DNA from 4 places in the Marinobacter sp. EN3 genome. Region 3 is predicted to be linked to each of the others. Evidence: predicted binding sites of a transcription regulator. Region 3 holds the regulator's gene; each other region holds the start of a gene.

Evidence for each region. Region 3 encodes FliA, which starts transcription of late flagellar genes. Its sites were predicted from a motif close to CTAAAGTTTNNNNNNNNNNNGCCGNTAA; they were not measured.
Region 1: the regulator FliA is predicted to act here: its motif matches at 2,328-2,355, upstream of Q675_RS26155 (methyl-accepting chemotaxis protein).
Region 2: the regulator FliA is predicted to act here: its motif matches at 2,380-2,407, upstream of Q675_RS29695 (methyl-accepting chemotaxis protein).
Region 4: the regulator FliA is predicted to act here: its motif matches at 3,299-3,326, upstream of Q675_RS28260 (methyl-accepting chemotaxis protein).

What each region holds. Positions count from the first base shown of each region.
Region 1 covers NZ_AXCC01000020.1:49,626-54,400, reverse strand. Annotated here, with positions in the region: gene Q675_RS26160 (MBL fold metallo-hydrolase) at 1-647, shown strand, start outside; gene Q675_RS26165 (DUF2442 domain-containing protein) at 1-9, shown strand, start outside; gene Q675_RS26155 (methyl-accepting chemotaxis protein) at 670-2,286, opposite strand; gene Q675_RS26145 (hypothetical protein) at 2,551-3,207, shown strand; gene Q675_RS26140 (L-threonylcarbamoyladenylate synthase) at 3,233-3,856, opposite strand; gene Q675_RS26135 (BolA family protein) at 3,853-4,209, opposite strand; gene Q675_RS26130 (DNA topoisomerase 3) at 4,356-4,775, shown strand, end outside.
Region 2 covers NZ_AXCC01000027.1:29,112-33,886, reverse strand. Annotated here, with positions in the region: gene Q675_RS29710 (DUF1631 domain-containing protein) at 1-734, shown strand, start outside; gene ampD (1,6-anhydro-N-acetylmuramyl-L-alanine amidase AmpD) at 840-1,451, shown strand; gene Q675_RS29700 (histidine kinase) at 1,451-2,338, shown strand; gene Q675_RS29695 (methyl-accepting chemotaxis protein) at 2,455-4,485, shown strand; gene Q675_RS29690 (cob(I)yrinic acid a,c-diamide adenosyltransferase) at 4,513-4,775, opposite strand, start outside.
Region 3 covers NZ_AXCC01000001.1:637,727-642,501, forward strand. Annotated here, with positions in the region: gene Q675_RS22515 (chemotaxis protein CheA) at 1-1,038, opposite strand, end outside; gene Q675_RS22520 (protein phosphatase CheZ) at 1,057-1,842, opposite strand; gene cheY (chemotaxis response regulator CheY) at 1,864-2,247, opposite strand; gene Q675_RS22530 (RNA polymerase sigma factor FliA) at 2,408-3,151, opposite strand; gene Q675_RS22535 (MinD/ParA family protein) at 3,184-3,996, opposite strand; gene flhF (flagellar biosynthesis protein FlhF) at 4,070-4,775, opposite strand, start outside.
Region 4 covers NZ_AXCC01000023.1:191,956-196,730, forward strand. Annotated here, with positions in the region: gene Q675_RS28255 (M66 family metalloprotease) at 1-1,010, shown strand, start outside; gene Q675_RS28260 (methyl-accepting chemotaxis protein) at 1,061-3,202, opposite strand; gene Q675_RS28265 (hypothetical protein) at 3,429-4,283, opposite strand; gene Q675_RS28270 (NAD(P)H-binding protein) at 4,347-4,775, opposite strand, start outside.

The sequences.
Region 1 (4,775 bases), on a different contig from region 3:
TGTCGCTGAAGTACAAGATCGTACCCGTCACACCCTTTGAACAAAACTGCACCCTGCTCTGGTGTACCGAAACCCACAAAGCAGCGGTGGTCGACCCTGGCGGGGACCTGGATCGCATTCTGGCGGCAGCCGAGGACGAAGGCGTGATTCTGGAAAAGATCCTTCTCACCCACGCCCACATAGATCACGCCGGCGGCACGGCGGAGCTAGCCAAATCAGCGGGGCTGCCCATTGAAGGCCCGCACAAGGACGACAACTTCTGGATTCAGGGCCTGGCCATGCAGGCACAGATGTTCGGGTTTCCGGCGCCGGAGGTGTTCACGCCCAATCGATGGCTGGAAGACGGGGATACAGTGACCGTTGGCAATGAAACCCTGGAAGTACTGCACACGCCGGGCCACACCCCTGGCCATGTGGTGTTTTTCCATCGAGGCTCAAAACTGGCCCAGGTGGGTGACGTGCTGTTCAATGGTTCCATTGGCCGCACGGATTTCCCGAAAGGCGATTACAACACCCTGATTCACTCTATCCGAGAAAAGCTGTTCCCGCTCGGGGATGACGTTAGCTTTATCTGTGGCCACGGCCCCATGTCTACGTTTGGCCAGGAACGCGCCACCAATCCGTTTGTGTCTGATCACCGGGGCTGAGTGCCCCGGTATATCGCCCATTTCAGCTCTGGGACAGGCGGAACTGCTCGATGGTTTTGCGCAGGGTTTCCGCCATGGCCAGCAGATCCCCTGCAATTCGCGCGGTCTCCTGGGCATCGCTGGAGGTCTGCTCGGCAGAGCGGCTGATTTCAATCACGTTCTGATTGATGGAGTCCGACACTTCGCTCTGCTCGTTAGCCGCACTCTCCATTTCCTCATTCAGCCCCGTGATTTCACGCACCGCTGCAGCAATGGTTTGCAGCTCGGTTTCCACTTTCAGAATTGAATCCACCTGATGCTGGGCAAGTTCCGAGGCATGGCGCATGGTACCGACACAATCCACCACCTCTTTTTTCAGCCCCTCAATGGTTTGGCGAATCTCCTCAGTGGACGCCTGAGTGCGCGAGGCAAGCGCCCGGACTTCGTCTGCGACCACGGCAAATCCCCGGCCATGCTCACCAGCTCTGGCCGCTTCAATCGCCGCGTTCAGGGCCAACAGGTTGGTCTGGTCGGCAATCTCGGAAATCAGCTCCAGCCGTGAGGCCATTTCCGTTGTCCGCTGATCCAACTGCTCAATGCGCTGCGCACCGTTCTGGACTTCCGCGTTCAGAGACTCAATACCCTGAACCGCATTTCTAGCCAGATGCTCTCCGGTTTCTGCCGATTTGGTGGTATCGGCCGATTTCCGTGCGGTAGTCACCGCATTCTCTCGAACCTGCACCGCGGAAGCGGCCATCTCGGTGGTGGCACTGGCCACCTGGTCGGTATTGTCTTTCTGGGCCAGCACTTCCTGCTCGGTGGTCTCTGCCTTACCGGCAATGGTGCGGGCCGCCGCTTCAACCTGTTCTGCGTTGTCCATCACCGTATGCATGCTGGCGCGGATCTTGGCGACCATCCGATTGAACGCACGAGAGACCGAGCCGATCTCGTCGTTTCGGGTTACGTCTAGTTCAATGGAGAGATCCGAATTACGGGAAATTTCATCCATTCGGTCGTGCAGCCGACGTAAGCGGGAAAACACCAGGCGCCCCAACACTACGGTAGTCAGTATGAAAATAACCACAAAGATCAGAATCTGGATACCGCCACTCACCATTAACTGCTGCTGCAGGCGCGCGTCGCTCTCCGCCAAAGAATAGTCGACCCGAATAGCGCCAAGCACGTCCCCTTCCTGGGCCTGGTGACAGCCGAGGCAGTTCACGCCCTGATAGTTTTCGCTGGCAATAACCGGCTCGATCAACGTGTAGACACGACCCGCGTCGTTCTCCGAATAGTGCTCTACCCGTTCACCATCCAGCGCTTTCATGTCCAGCGGCTCACGGCGTTGTTCGGCAGCATTCCCAGCACCGTACATGGCATTCAGCTGATCGCTGCGGATCACCCGAACATCCAGTACGTCCTCGGGAGCCATCACCTTCTCGCGCAGAACATCACGGTTATTAATGGTGCCCGTCACCATCATGGTGTTCAGGCCATCGAAAAAGGACTTTGCCAGACCATCCACGTATTTGTGGCTGTATTCTTCGAGGTGGGCTCGCTGGGACTGCGCGCTGTAAACAACCGTAAACACGAGAATGACGGTGAAAGCCGCAGCCAGTGCTGCCAATAACAGGAAACGGATTGAGTATTGTTTTTTCATGTGACCCCGACAACGGAAGATGATCTGGACATCCAAGAGTAATGACGGCGAATTGGCGCATAACTTTATAGATATGCATCAATTTTTTTATGACGCAGATCATCCGGACGCGCCCGCTATGTCATTCCTTGCAATGTTTTACATTCGTCCCGGCACACTCAAACCAGAAGGCAAGGCATGTTGGCCCGAAACCTGCAGGGTCTGGTGCGACACGGACTAATTCCGTGGTATCCGGCAGAGATTTTCCGTACAGGGGAGATAACCATGTCATTGCTGACATCACTGTTACAGGCCAGCACGCGCTTTCAGCAAGCCATGGACAACCGTGCGCCACGCACTGACGTACCCGCCGGTAAAAGCAATGAAGGCGCCACCGCAAACGAACCCCAGAGCAGCACTGACGACCGCTTCACACCATCCCAATGGCAGAATCGCAACCCGGCCAGCCAGAAAACCCGGCAATTGCCACTGACCCAGTACAAACAGACGGTAGCCCAGGATTTGTCCTACGTTCGCGAAACTCTGCGGCACAAACTTGCCGAATACAACGTACACCCGGCAACGGCGCTGTGCGTGAGCAAAACCGAGCAAGGCAGCATTCAGCTGGACGGCAAAATTCCCGACCAGGTGCGGGAGAGGATACAACAGGATCTCAACAACAACCGGGGATTTGGTGAGGCGTTAAGCCGCTTGAGCGTGACCGAACCCACCCTGCACTTTATGGATAATGCGCTCAAGCTTAATCAGGCTTATGGCGTGAATAATTCCCTGCTGGATTCACTGCTCAGCGAAAACCAGCAGTTCAATGGACTGCAAGATGTCATCCACCGCTATGACAGCCTTCGACGCACCGCCACACCCGCCGAGACGGGTATCACAGCGCAGCAACGCTACGCCTTCAGCCTGAATACCCGGGCCTGAAGCCCGGGGGTAACTGCTAATCAGATCAAACCTGAAACGGGGCCGGATCACCCTTACCCACCCGCGTAACTTCAGGCACATCACCGGTAAAGTTGACCACCGTGGTAGCCTCCATACCGCAGAAGCCGCCATCAATAATCAGATCAAGCTCATGCCCGAGGGTCTCGCGAATATCGTAAGGATCGGTCAACGGCTCGGTTTCACCCGGCAGAATCAAAGTGCTGCTCATAATCGGCTCACCCAGCTCACCCAGCAATTCCCGAACAATCTCGTTGTCCGGAACCCGGATGCCGATAGACCGCCGTTTGGGATGCAGCAACCGGCGAGGCACCTCGCTGGTCGCGTCCAGAATAAAGGTGTACGGGCCCGGCGTGAAATTCTTCAGTAACCGATACTGGGTATTGTCCACCTTGGCATAAACCCCGATGTCTGACAGGTCACGACACACCAGGGTGAAGTTGTGCTTGTCGTCCAGGCGCCGAATTCGCTTGATACGGTCTGCCGCCTGCTTGTCACCAAGGTGACAGCCCAGTGCGTAGCCTGAATCTGTGGGATAGACAATCACCCCACCCTTGCGCAAAATCTCCACCGCCTGCTTGATCAGACGCTTTTGCGGCGTTTCCGGGTGAATCTGAAAAAACTGGCTCATCCATTAGCTCCTTGTTGAAGCTTCTTGTCCATTGATGCATCACCTTTCGACCCGCCCATACAGTTGGGCGAAGCCGGAGATGCCTGACCACTGGCCGTCCACTCTTCCGGCGTATACAGATGCAATGCCAGAGCATGCACCGGCCCCGCCAGTTCATCCGCCAGAACCTTGTAAATTGCCTGGTGGCGGCGCACCTTCATCTGCCCTTCAAAATCCGCTGATACCAGCGTTACCTTGAAATGAGTTTCAGAGTTGGGTGGCACCGAATGCATATGGCTTTCGTTCTCCACAGAAATCACGCTGGCGTTAAAGCCCGCGACCAGCTTTTCCTCTATGCTTTTCTGTACTTTCATAAAACACCTACTCCGGACTTTAAGCATCAATGTCCCGACCTGCTGTGTAAACAGTCTACTACAGTACGCCTCGGAACCCCGAAGCCCTTGACACAAAAGCGCCAAAGCGACACATTCCCCTGCCAGCAACCAACCCCCAGATACCCATGCACCTGTACATCGCCGAAAAGCCAAGCCTGGCCCGAGCCATTGCCGCCGCACTTCCCGGCCCCCACGAGAAAGGCCAGGGCTGGATACGCTGCGGTAAAGGACCGGACGCTGCCACGGTAAGCTGGTGTATAGGCCACCTGCTGGAGCCCGCCGAGCCGGCCCGCTATAACCCGGCCTGGAAAAAATGGCGCATTGAAGACCTGCCCATGTTCCCCGAACCCTGGCAACTGGTGCCCAAAGACAGCGTGCGCCTGCAATTCAAAGTGCTCGAAGCTCTGATTCGCAAGGCCGATCTCATTACCCACGCCGGTGATCCCGACCGTGAAGGCCAGCTACTGGTCGACGAAGTCCTGCGCTATCTCGGCACCAAGGCACCGGTAAAACGGATACTGATCAACGACCTTACCCCCAAGGCG
Region 2 (4,775 bases), on a different contig from region 3:
GTGAAGAAAGCGAGCGTTGGCTGCAGGCAAAGGCCATCAGCGAGCGGCTGGTGTGGAGTGTTGACCCGCGACCGGTGTCTTCTGATACCCGGGCGGAACTGTTGCGAATGATTCCAGAGGTGGTGGAAGAGCTCCGCAAGGCGCTTCAGGAGATCTCCTGGGATCCGTTTGCAACCGATGCGGCCATCCGGGACCTGGAGCTTGCCCATGTCGATGTTTTCCAGAAACTGGTGACCGCGCCGGTTGTTGAAGACAAGGCACCCACGATTGAGAATTTTGAGGTACCTGAAGCTCCGGCAGAGCCGGCGGAAACTCCCGAGCAATCGGAACCTGCGCCGGAGGTGGTTGACGAGGTGACTGAACCTGCGTCAGTCAAGCCTGCTGAGATCTCAGCCGGCGTTGAGACGGCAGCCGTCGCCGAGGAATCCGCGGAGATCCAATCACCAGTAGCGTCGGCGGAATGGCTGGCGAAGGCGGACGGCCTGAGAGTTGGATCCTGGGTTGAGATGGCCAGAGACGAGACCAGGGTCCGTTGCAAGCTGGCGGCCTTCATCAAGGCCACCGGCAAGTACATCTTTGTTAACCGCAGTGGTGCGAAGGTGGCGGAATATCATCGGGATGACCTGGCGATTGCTCTGCAGGAGCAGGCGATCACCATGCTGGATGACGGCCTGATCTTTGATCGGGCGCTGGAGTCCATCATCGACAACCTGCGTCATAACCGAAAAGACTGATCTCCGGTACTGAGTGCCCGCGCAGGGCACCGGCGACGTCGTGGCATCCATGGGCGCTTTGTGATTCAATCATCTGCATGAGTCCCCTGCGCCGATGGAAACACGTTGTCTAGTATCCAGAACGATCATCACCCACACTCCCTGAAAGATGCGGCAGCACTTTTGCGTTCCAGTGGCCGGTTCCCCGGCGTGCGCTGGTGTCCGTCGCCCAATTTTGGTCCCCGCCCGGACGGTTCCTCTATCTCACTGCTGGTGGTTCACAACATCAGCCTGCCGCCGGAACAGTTTGGCGGCCCGCACATCGAGAATTTTTTCTGTAACTGTCTGGATACTGCTGCCCACCCCTATTTTGAAACGATCGCAGAGCTGAAGGTGTCTGCACACGCGTTGATTCGCCGGGATGGTTCCGTTATTCAGTTTGTCAGCTGTCTGGACAGGGCATGGCATGCTGGCCGTTCCAGTTTTCAGGGTAAGGAGGAGTGCAACGACTACTCCATTGGTATCGAGCTCGAAGGTGCGGATGACGTTCCCTATACCGATGATCAGTACCGTGCGCTGGCGCGTCTGGCGCTCCTGGCAATGACAGCCTGGCCGGAAATCACGCCGGGTCGCATTGCCGGCCACAGTGATATTGCTCCGGGCCGAAAAACCGATCCAGGGCCCGCGTTTGAGTGGTCTCGCTTCCAGACACTGCTGTCGAACGAGGAGATGGCCTGATGTCGTTGGTTGTTTTTCTGATTGCGTACGTGATTCGCCGCAGGCTGGACCGCGCCGATCACCTGGCTGGCGATGAGGTCTGGCGTAACTGGTTTCATCGTTGGGGCCGGGTAGAAGCGGGTCAGGAGCGGTCAGTCTGGAGAGGGGCGCTGCTGGTTGTGTTACCTTCTCTGGCGCTCGCTGGCGCGTGGGCGCTGTCCAGTGAGGCGGGCTACCGCTATGCCCTGTATCCGCTTGAACTGGTGCTGATGGTGGTACTGATGGGAGCGCCGGGCTGGCGCAAGGTGCTGCGAGCCTATTCCGATGCCTGGCGGCGCGGAGATATGCAGGCTGCCTGGCACCATGTTCAAGAGCGCCTGCCCGCCTCCGAAAGAGGAGCAGCGCTATCGCCAGAAGCCATGCACCTGTCGGTGTCGCGGGCGCTGATGGTCTCGGTTTTCGAGCGTTTCTTCCTGGTGGTTTTCTGGTATGCCGTCGGCGGCATAGCGCTGGCTTTTCTGGCTCGAGGGCTTGTAGCTCTGGCGGGCCAATGGCCGCAGGCGGCCGCGCGGGAACGCTATCAGCGGGCAGCCCGGCTTATCGGCTGGATTCCTTCCCGCTTGCTGTCATGCACATTCGGGCTCGCCGGTGACCTGGCCGGCTGGTCCCGGGAAATACGCAAGGTATTCCCGGGATTCGGGAAAAAGACCGCGGATGTGCTCATGATTTCCGCCAACGGGTCGTTAACTGGATATGCACTTGATCCTGCGCGCTTTTCGGAGTTGCACCCGGAAGAGTGGCCCGATTTTGGCGGGCGGAGCCTCAGCGCTATAAGGGACCTCCTCAACCGGAGCATGCTGGTGTGGATATGTGCGCTTGCATTGCTGGTGATCGCAGGCATGGCCTAGCCGGAAAGCAAAAACGGATTACAGAATAACACTAAATAGTGATTAAGTTTTTCCGGCAACGGGCGATAATCAAACAAAAGAATAAAGATTCAGTTGTTAGAAGCAGCGAGGGCTCTGTGAACTATATAATCAATCCGGCTGTAGCACTGATGAATCGGCTGCCCATGGTTTACAAATTCAGCCTCATCAGCATTCTCTTTCTTGGCCCTATCATCGTGCTTTCCTGGTTGGTGATTTCCGGGCTTAACCAGTCGGTTCAGACCATGACCCGCGGCATTGAAGGTCTTGCAGAACTCCAGAAGGTGGAGCGCCTGCTGGTGGCGGCGATGGATTACCGTGACTATCAGGCCCCCGGCATTCTGAAAGACGAACAGCCCTTGCTCGAAAAAGCCAACGAAGCGGCCAGTCGCATGGATGCCCTGTTGGCAGATCTCGCCGAACCACAGCGTTCTTTTGACACCTCCGGCTCCTGGCAGGAGCAGATCCTGGTTGTAAGAGAAGAATGGGAGACGCTCAAAGCCAACGATAACTATCAGGGCAACATTGACCCCCAGTTCAAGTACTACCAGGAGTTTGTGCAGAAGGTGATGGCCTTGCTGCCGGCGACCATTGAAATCAGCGGATTGGGTCAGGATGCGTCCCGGGAAAACCTGCTGCTGTTAGGGCTGGTGCGTTCTGCGTTGCCTGAGTCTCGCACTGTTGTTGGCCGCGCCCGTTCATACGGTATTTTTGCGCTGGTGGAAGGTCAGGTGGGCTATGCACTCAGCGAAACCCTGAATGAAATCTACGATCAGTTGACCAACCGCAGTTCGCTGCTTTCGCCGGCCCTTTCCGTTGCTGTGGAGGCGTCGCCCCAGCTGGCAGAGAGTGCGAGCGGTGCACTGACCCGCACGGAAGAGAGTCTGATGACAGTCCGTGATGAGCTGGACCTGAATGTCATCACGCCTATGCGCCTGGAGCTGCCCTGGCAGGAATTTGACGAGACCGTATCGGCGCAGATGGGATATTACGATACCCTCAGCGATCGTATCTTCGATGTGGTTGCCGGTAATCTTGAGGATCGCCTGGCTCGCCAGACCGGGCAGCGCACCCTGATTCTGGTGGCGCTGATTGCTGTGATGCTGGTAGTGGTCTACCTCTATGTGGGCTTCTTTATGTCTGTGCGGATTGCCATCAACCGGTTCAGCGAAGCTGCAAGAAATGTGGCCGCCGGCGATATGACCACCCATATCCGGTTGAACAACCGGGACGAACTGGGTGAGCTCACCTCTGAGTTCAACAACATGACCGATCGTATTGCTGAGCTTGTCCGGTCGGTGGGCTCTACAACAGCAGATGTTGATCAGCAGGCGGTCCGGGTGAATGACACCGCTTCGGCGAACAGTCAGGCCGTGGCCCGACAGATGGAAGAGACCGGGCAGATCAACGAGGCCATGGGCCAGATGGTGGAAGCGGTCAATGAAGTCACGGAGAGTGCGCACCGGGTGGCGGATAGTGCGGGGAATGCCGAGAAAGATACCGAGAAGGGTCGGGAAGTGGTGGCCGATACGGTGGCGACCATTAACCGGCTGGCTACGGAGATTGCAGGCGCCGTTGATGTCATCAACCGGGTGAGTGCGGACAGTGACAATATCAGTCAGGTTCTGGTTGAGATTAAAGCAATTGCCGAGCAGACCAACCTGCTGGCGCTGAACGCGGCCATCGAGGCAGCGAGGGCGGGAGAACAGGGGCGTGGCTTTGCGGTGGTGGCGGATGAGGTTCGTTCATTGTCTCAGCGTACCCACAAGTCCACTGAGGAAATTGAAGGCATGATCTCCCGGCTTCAGGGTGGTGTAAAAGAAGCGGTATCTGCCATGACCTCAAGTCACGATGCCACGGAGAAGACGGTACAGAAGTCTGGTGAAGTGACCGAAGCGCTGGATCGGATCGCCTCGGGCATTTCCGAGATCGTTGATATGAGCCATCAGATTGCCCAGGCGGCGGAGGAACAGTCGGCCGTGGCCAGGAACGTGAATGCCAACGTGGAGCGCATTGGCGAATTTGGCCAGAGCACTGCCTCCAACGCCGAAGAGACTCTGGCTTCGTCCAGACAGATGTCGGAGCTTACCGCGTCGCTTCAGCGCCTGGTGGAAGCATTCAAGGTGTAATCTGTGGTTGTTGTGAAAAATCCGGCCTCAGAGGCCGGATTTTTTTTGCTCCCAGAGAATCTCCTGGCTGCCATCCCGGCGAGCCAGCACCCGGGCGATGACAAACAGCAGATCGGATAACCGGTTCAGGTAGTGACGCGAGGCAGTATTGATGGAGTCCTCGTGGCCAAGGGCCACCACCACGCGCTCGGCCCGGCGACAGACCGCCCGTGCCAGATGACATTGTGCTGCGGCAGGGCAGCCCCCGGGCAGGATGAAGTTTTTTAGCGGCGGCAGGTCGGTGTTGTACT
Region 3 (4,775 bases):
CACCAGTTCGCCCACCATGTTCATGATGTCGTCCAGGCGCTTGGTATCAACCCGAACCGTGGTTTCGCCCGCTGGTGCGGCCTCACGGGCAGGTGCAGGCGCAGGGGCCGGCTTGGAAGCGGCCTTGCTCTCGGCTTTGGCTTCCGCTTTCTTTGGTTCCGGGGCTGGTTCGGCCTTGCTTGATGGAGCCGGCGCAGGCTTGGGCTCACCTGCGGCAGCCCCCGCGCTTGGGCCTGCACCCTTGCCATGCAGTTCGTCCAGCAGGTTCTCGAATTCGTCGTCGGAAATCAGATCGGCGTCACCGGATGATTTCTCCGAGCCACCGCTGGTGTCGATATCTGCCTTGGGCGCTTCATCTTCCGCAGGCGCGCCGGCAAACTGGCCCTTGCCGTGGAGTTGATCCAGCAGGGCCTCAAATTCATCGTCGGTAATCTCATCACTGTCTGAGCCGCCGGCGGATTCTGCCGGGGTGCTCACCTGCTCGTTGCCGACCGGTTTCTGGCCATCGGATTTTTCATCCGCCAACGCGTCCAGCAGCTGCTCGAACTCTTCGTCAGTGATATCGCCCTGATCCCCTTGCTGTCCGACATCCGCAGACGACGGCTCCTGTGCCGGGGTTGGTGCTTCCACCGCCGGTGCATCCTCGGACTCGGGTTTGGCGAGTGCATCCAGAGCTTCAATCAGTTCGTCCGGCGCGGGCGTCGGTTCTTCCCGGTTGCGGACTTCTTCGAACATGGCATTAACGTTGTCCAGCGCCTCCAGCACCACGTCCATCAGGTCCGGTGTTACCTTGCGCTTGTGATTCCGGAGAATATCAAACACGTTCTCCGCAGAGTGGCAGCAATTAACCAGTGCCTCCAGCTGAAGGAAGCCTGCGCCCCCTTTCACGGTATGGAAGCCACGGAAAATGGCGTTCAGCAGATCGCTGTCATCGGGATGCTGCTCCAGATCCACCAGCTGCTCCGACAACTTTTCGAGTATCTCGCCGGCTTCTACCAGGAAGTCCTGCAGGATCTCTTCATCAGCATCTAACGCCATGCGTCACCCTCTTTATTATCAGAATCCGAGACTGGACAGCAGATCGTCCACATCGTCCTGTCCCGAAACTACATCTTCCCGCTCATCGGCCTTGATCTGGGGCCCTACCCCTTTTTCGGCCGATTCTTCTTTTTCTTCAATCTGATGCACTGTGCCGGTCAGTTGATCAACGTGGCTGGCCATCACCACCAGACCAAGAAGGTTGTCTTCCACCTCTTTCACCAACGCGGTGACCTTCTGGATAACCTGACCGGTAAGATCCTGAAAATCCTGAGCCAGAAGGATTTCCGACAGGTTCTGGTACAGACTGTCGGAGTCTGTCGTCAGGCCAGCGAAGAACTTGTCGATGCGACCGTAAAGCTCCCGAAACTCCGCAGGCTCCATTTCACGACGGCGCAGACGCTGCCACTCATCCCGCAGGGAAACCGCTTCATCCCGCATGGCGTGAGCCACCGGCATGCTTTCCTCAACCAGATCCATGGTGCGGTTCGCCGCCTGGCTGGTCATCTGAACCACATAGGCCAGACGGTCAGAAGCGTCGCTCATCTTCGACAGCACTTCTTTCTGCTCGGCATTACGCGGGTCTATCTGGAAGTTCCGGATTGCCTCATGGAGGCTGCGGGTCAGTCGCCCCACTTCCCGATACAGACTCTGATCGCGAACCTCGCTCAGTTCATTGATCAGGGTCATCGCCTTGGCATAATTCCCGGCGTTTACATTCTCGGCCAGGTCGGAGGCCTGCTTTTGAAGCTTCTCCGCCACCTCCGGATCAAGGCCCTGATGGTTCTGTTTGGTATCACTCATGGCGAGCCATCCGACCTCTGGTTACTGGATTCGTTCGAAGATTTTCTCGATCTTTTCCTTCAGCACGGCTGCCGTGAAAGGCTTGACCACATACCCGTTCACCCCGGCCTGAGCCGCAGCCACGATCTGGTCCCGCTTAGCCTCTGCCGTTACCATCAGAACCGGCAGGTTCTTCAGGTTTTCATCAGCACGGACAGCCTTCAGAAGGTCAAAGCCCGACATGCCGGGCATGTTCCAGTCAGTCACCAGGAAGTCATACTTGCCGCTTCGGAGCATGGGCAACGCGGTGTTGCCATCGTCTGCTTCATCCGTATTGGTGAAGCCGAGATCTCGCAGCAGGTTTTTGATGATGCGTCGCATTGTGGAGAAGTCATCCACAATGAGAATTTTCATGTTCTTGTCCAATGGGACCTCCAGTCAGTAACACCCGGAATTCATTCAGCCTTTTGGAAGTCTAGCAGGCTGCTACCTTAAGCGCTTATTGTGTGGTGTTTGCGCACGTTGTAAAGCATCGTTTACCAAAAGCTACACAGCTTGCTGAGAGAGAAACACAGCACCTGGCCGATCAGTCGTTGTCACCATCCCGCCACTCGGCCAGCCGGCTGCGAAGTCGCAACGCCGCCTGGCTGTGAATCTGGCTTACCCGGCTCTCACTGACCCCTAGCACCGCACCGATTTCCTTGAGGTTGAGCTCTTCCTGGTAATACAGGCTCAATACCAGCTTTTCACGCTCAGGCAACTGCTCAATGGCGTCTGCGAGACTTCGCTGGAAAGCGCCTGAAGCAATACCGTCCAGCGGATTATCACTCGCTTCTGCTTCTTCTATCGGCAGCTCGCCGGATTCATTGAGCTCATCAAGACTAAAAAGTCTACCGCTGTTAGCGTCGGCGAGTGAGGCATGGTACTCGTCCAGACCAATGCCAAGCTCTTCAGCTACTTCGGCATCCTGGGCCTCGCGCCCGGTACGATCTTCCACCTGCTTGATAGCACTGGCGATTCGCCGGGCGTTGCGATGCACTGAGCGGGGCACCCAGTCGCCTTTGCGGATCTCATCCACCATGGCGCCGCGGATGCGAATCCCTGCGTAGGTTTCAAAGGTGGCACCTTTGCCGGAAGAATAGCGCTGCGCGGCCTCCAGCAGGCCAATCATACCGGCCTGCATAAGGTCTTCCAGCTGCACTGATGGCGGCAGCCGGGCCATGAGATGAAGGGCGATTTTCTTGACCAGCGGCGCATGCTCTTCAATCAGGGCTGAAGGGCTCCTGGCGCCGGCCTGATGGTAAATTCCCAGATGTTTCGCCAATGTCATGTATCCGGTTTTCTTGTAGGACTGGATTCAGATCAGACTTCGACGAGCCGCTCCACGAAGAATTCGAGATGCCCCCTGGGAGAGGACGGCAAAGGCCAACTGTCCACTTTTTCGGCCAGAGCCCGGATAGCCAGCGAGGCTTTCGCCCTCGGATAGGCATCCAATACCGCTTTCTGTCTTTGGACGGCTTTCTTGACGGCCTCGTCGTAAGGCACGATACCTACATATTGTAGTGCCACATCCAGAAAACGCTCGGTGACCCGGGTCAGTTTTTCAAACAGATGGCGGCCTTCCTGCTCATTGCGGACCTGGTTTGCCAGGATACGGAAGCGGTTGGTGCCATAATCCCGGTTCATCAGCTTGATCAACGCGTACGCATCGGTAATGGAAGTAGGTTCGTCGCAGACCACCAGCAGAAGTTCCTGCGAGGCCCTGAGGAAGCTGACCACCGATTCAGAAATACCTGCGGCGGTATCCACAATCAGAACGTCAATCTGGTCGCCCAGCTCACTGAAAGCGTTGATCAGGCCGGCATGTTCCATGGCGCTGAGCTGGGTCATACGCTGGGTGCCGGAGGAAGCCGGTACAATCTTGATACCACCAGGGCCATTCACCAGCACGTCTTTCAGATCACAATCGCCGCTGAGTACGTCTTGCAGATTTCGATTAGCGGTAATGCCGAGCAACACATCGATGTTGGCGAGCCCGAGATCCGCGTCCAGCAAGACAACCCGGCGCCCCTTCTGGGCCAGGGCGATACCGAGATTGACCGAAACATTGCTCTTGCCGACACCGCCCTTGCCGCCGGAAACCGCAATCACCTGAACCGGATGTGGTCTGCTCATACTGTTATCAGTCTCTTACTACGTTCTTGTACGGGCACGCGTGCCGGTGTTTTATTCTGGTCGCCAACGAGGCTCAGGCACCTTCGGCGACTGTCTGTGCGCTCTGCACGGCCTTAAGCCGTTCTACGCCCAGGCGCACTAACGGAATGGCCTCCGCCCTCTGGAGATCTTCCGGTATCTTCTGGCCATCGGTGTACCAGGCCACCGGTAAGCTGGTCTCCATAACGAACCCGAGCGCTTCGCCCAAGGTCAGGGCCTCATCAATCTTGGTCATGATGCAGCCTGCAAGGCTTGCCATCTTATAGCAATGCCACACGGATTTCATGATACGTGGCTGACTGGTGGCGGAGACCACCAGATGTGTACGGATATTGTGATCGCTGCGAGCCAACTCCGCCAGTTGTTCCTGGTAACCGCGGTCGGCACTGGTCAGGCCGGCAGTGTCAATCAGCACCAGGTGTCGATCCGATAACTCATCAAGAATGTCATCCAGGGAATGGCTCTCATCCACCACACGCACGGGCACATTCAGGATGCGGCCGAACACGAAGAGCTGCTCATGAGCGGCCACACGATAGCGGTCGGTGGTCACCAGTGCCAACGAATCCGGACCATGCTCAAGCACGTAGCGGGCCGCCAGCTTGCCAATGGTGGTGGTTTTGCCAGACCCGGTTGGCCCGACCAGGGCATAGATACCGCCGGCATCAAGCCAGTCTTCGCGACCGGTACGAACGCCGGTCGCCAGCATTTTCAGTGACTGCTTCCAGCCGTCCTCCAGA
Region 4 (4,775 bases), on a different contig from region 3:
CTGGCGGCGACCTTTGCTGGGTGGAAGTCAGCAACGCCGAAGGCAATAAAAAGCAGGTGTCCGTGGCCTCGGACCGACACAATGCCAGCAGTGTCAATCAGCTGCATTTCAATCTGCACGCGGATTTCAGGCCGACCAGCGCCAGCTTGCTCTGTCGTCGGGAGGGCAATATCCAGACCCTGACACAAACAAGCTTTGACGGATCCATACCCGACCTGCCTCCGGTTGGCATAGTAGGCCAGGACATTGGCTATCAACAGCTGCGCGCACGCGAAATAGCCGAGATTGAAGTGTCGTTGATGGCGTTGGATGCCACTCAATTCGCGGTGATGAACGGTGAACTTGCGACGCTGGTTGCAAGCTATACCGATACTGAATTGCGGGATGAATTGTCGACAGAAGCCTGGCAGCGCCTTGAACAACTGAAGGAACAGGACGAGGCAACCCGAGAGATTGCCGTCATTCTCGAACAGGCCCGGCGCGCCAACGTGACAGTGTCGGAAACCCGGAGCCGGCTGCTTCGCGCCCTCACCGAAAACGGCTTGATTGACTCGACCGATGATCTGGTCCCCAGCGGTGACGTCATTCGCGGCAACAACCTGTTCTTCGATAGCAACCTTGATGAAGATGGCTATGTGGCTCTCACGCCGCTGCCTCAGGATCTTGCCAGTACGCCCCGTTGGACCATGGACCTGAAAGGCCGGATCCATCCAACGGCTACCCCCTGGGAATGCCTGACGCCTGTCAACGGCAGACTCGGACTGACTTTATGCCAGGCCGATAATGCCAACCAGCGCTGGCAATACAATGAGGAAAACCAGCAGTTGCGGAATGAGGGAAGCGGTCGTTGCCTGGACTACGCCCACCACAACACCACCCTGATCACCTATGGTTGTACCGGCAGCTGGAACCAGACGTGGTCTGGCGTCTCCGTATCACACAACCGACTGTTGTCCCTGCTGGACGGCGCCCTTTTGGCAGAGGTGTATGAAACGCTTTTGACGAATTGATTCCTGGGCCCACCGATTGGCCGGGGCCGAAGCGCCCCGGCCACTCTCTTTCAGGCATTGCTCACCTGAAACTGACCGGTCAGATTTTTCAGCTTGTTTGCCGACACGTGCGTCATCTCAGAACTTGCGGTCAACCCCGCGATCACCGCGGTCATGAAGCTTACGCTGTCAGCAACGCCACTGGTCTGGGCACTCTGAACAGCGTTAGTTTCCGCAATGCCCGAGATCGCCCGGAAGAGCTTGTCGACCATGTGATGCAGCTCTGCGTTGTCATCCGACGCTGCCCGGGCCTGAGCCAGACGGGTCTCCATTTCTGCCATGCCGTCTTCCATCGTGGTTACGGCGCGCTGAGTTTCTTCCCGCACCCGATACAGGCGCTCATCAATTTCCGTCGTGGCCTGGGCTGTCCTGCTGGCCAGTTGCCGGACCTCGTCGGCGACGACTGCAAATCCTCGCCCTGCCTCACCGGCCCGAGCCGCTTCTATGGCCGCATTGAGCGCTAGCAGATTGGTCTGGGCTGCAATGTCGTTGATCATTTCAGCCGCCTTGCCGATCTCATCCGTGCGTTCACTCGCGGCGCGGATACCCTCGGCCGAACGCACGATAACGTCGCGAATGCTCTCGGTTTCACGGCTGACACGGGCAAACTGATCTTTGGCGCGAGCCACCACATCTTCCATACTTACTCGCATTTCCTGCGCTGTGGTCGAGGCATTTTCGATTTCGTTCTGCTGCAGATCTGCGCCCTTCAGCATCTGCTCTATGTCGTGTACCACCTGCTGAATCTTTTCATCCGCCTGGCGGTTCTGACCCACAAGGTGTTCACTGGCGGAGCGGGATTCACCCGCAAGACTGATGACCTGCCCCACCATGCCGTCGAGGGTATCCAGAAAGCTGTTCATCCAGCGCGCGAGATCCCCGCTCTCATCCCGCTTGGTCTTGCCGACATCGAGACGCTGGCGCAGATTCCCGCCTCCTTCGGCAATGTTTCGTATGACATCCGCAAGTGATGACAGGCTATCTGCCAATGGTTTGGCGGAACTTGCCCGGAAGATGACAAGCCCCAGGAGCGCAACCATCGCGTTCACGGAGGCTTCCAGCCACAGGGGAGCACCGCTTGCCGAAACCGCTACGTTTGCTGCCCAGATAAGCGCCATAAGGACCCCGAGCCGCGCCGTCAGTCGATAGCTGACCGAACGTTTCCGATACACCTCCTCCAGGTCGCCTTCACACATCATGCCCCAACGATCAGGAGACCCGGGTAACTGGAAGGTCACGCCTTTGCCAATCACCGGTATGTGGCGATAGTCGGAATAGCCGGGGTACTTAACGTAGAGGTTTTCACCGCGGGCCATGGTTTCGCGTACCCCTGGGTGCAACTGCCCCGTAGCCGGGTCGGTGAAACGTATTTCGAACTCGGTGTGTTCCCGAATCCGTACTGTACCGAAGCCCGTACGGATTCCGTCTTTGAGGTTGTCACCGTGACTGAAGGTGGCGTCTTCAAACCGCGAGCGCGACAGGGCAACTCCCGGTCTGATCGACGGATCAAACTGACTGTCGATCATGAAAATGTAGTTGTCGCCGGACTCTTCAAAAATGTGCCCGGCTTCGCGCTGAATCAGGTCACTCATGACATCGTTCGGAACCCGGGCACAGACTGCCGCTGCCTGATTGCCAGCGAGAGCGACCGGCTGGTAGAACATCAGCGTGACATCGTCATGAAACCTGGAGGTTGTGGCACCAAGCTGCAAGGTGACCGGATCACTGTAGGGCCCGTGGAGAAACCGCTCTCTCACCCCTCGTTGCACGGCCGCGGGCATGAGACCTGCGGCTCCGGTTCTGCCGGTCACCGTCGAGGCGACAACAGAGCCATCTTCTCTCACAACGAAAAGCTCGGAGATTTCCCGGAGGCGCGTAACGGCCGAATCCAGCACCTCTGAAATGCTATCCTCTTCGCTACCCTCAAGCCGTGCCGCAAGCCCCTCAAGGAAGGCCCACTTGCCATTTGCCCAGTTAATCAGCGCTTCGCGACGGGTTTTCGCGATGCTCTCGAATATCTCTTCATTCGTTGCATATTGCTGGCGGTTCAAAAAACAGGACCATCCCATCCGCAACTTACCTGTGGCCCCAAACCAGGGCAACCAGCCCCGCTCATCGGATGAAAGGTTCATGGAATCACTGCGTAAAGTCATAGCGCGCCTTCCTCAATCGGTACTGCATGCCTGCACTACAACGATGTGGTGCAAACATACCTGCTTTCAGAAGGAAGCTAAGCAAAGAGCGGGCCTGAACCGGCGGACTGGTCAAAACCTGAAGGGAGGTAGCAATTGCCGGATTCAAAGGATGAGAGGGCGCACCATCGGGGTGCGCCAGCAAAAATACGCACCATGGAAGGGCAAGGAGCCCCCCCCCCTGAGCTCAGCGGGTCTTCAGATTCTCCAGAAACTCAGCCATTTCTGCTTGCATGTCGACAACACGTTGCCGCCATTCCGCCTTGTAGGCCGCAAACTCCTCGCTCAATTCGCTCAATTGCAGCTGGGCTTCGGCGGCGGTCGCGGTGCTCTCCGCAAGCGTTTTCAAGTTGGCTTCAGACAACTGCTCCCGCTGGTCTTCAAGCCTGATTACCGTTTCGTTCAAGGTACGTTTGTCCTGCGGCGTTGCAGATGGAGTAGATTCAAGCGCTTCCCGCAGGGATTCAGACAGCTCTTCCAGATGCTGGCTCAGCTGGTCACCGTACTCTTCAGCCAACGCCGACATATCTTCATTCATACTCTGGGCCTGTTGCTGCAACTCCCGCCCCAGCCTCTCAAGCTCTACCGCCATCTCATCGGATTGATTTGCCCAGCGACTCTTGAGATCTTCACCCAGTCTTTCCAGCTGCCCAACAAGACTTCCCCATACCGGGCCCTGTTTCAGGGCATCGCCGGTGCGATAATAATCCACCAGCCAGTCGTCACCTTTACGTACCAGATAGGTTAAGGACTCCGTGGCTTCGTTCCGGCCCTCCAGACCACTCAGGGTGGTGGTTACCCGAGCCAGATTGTCATCAATGACCACACGCCCCCACTCAATGCTCACGTTCTGCCATTGCTGTTCAAAACCATCGAACCCCGCTTCATCGACCAGGGTTGAATAATCTGCGGCCGCTTCAGCATCCTCTTCAAGTACAGCTTGCCAAAATGCTTCGGATACTTCCTGGGGCGATTCCGGGCGACTGCAACCTGTCGCCATGAGTACGGAAAACACCATAAAAGGAACAAGTACATATTTCATTAATCAACCTCATCGATCACCCGGGAACAGTGACCCGGATTTTACATCAGGTGAAGGACAGCATTAGCGACGATTGCCCATCGTTAAGATATCGTCGTACTCCCACACTCTCACCACTGCACCGCCCGAAGTGATTCCGCCAATGGTCTCAAGCTCGTTGACCATGGCCGACGCTACGGCTTCCGCGTCAATCGCCCGATATTTTCTCAGTGGCCCGATCAACGCCCGATTCGCAACCGGCATGACGGCCACACCAAGAGCCTCGGCCGTTCGAGCCTCCTTGCGCTGCCCCAGCAACAGGCTCGGGTGGTAGATCGTAAGATAAGGAAATTTCAGCGCCCGGACATTGTCCTCAAGCTCTCCTTTGACTCGATTGTAGAAAACCGGGGATTGCGAAGATGCTCCGATGGCCGACATCAGAATCAATGCCCGTGCACCGGCGTTACGGGCCATCTGAGCTGCCTTCAATGCATAGTCATGATCGACCTTGCG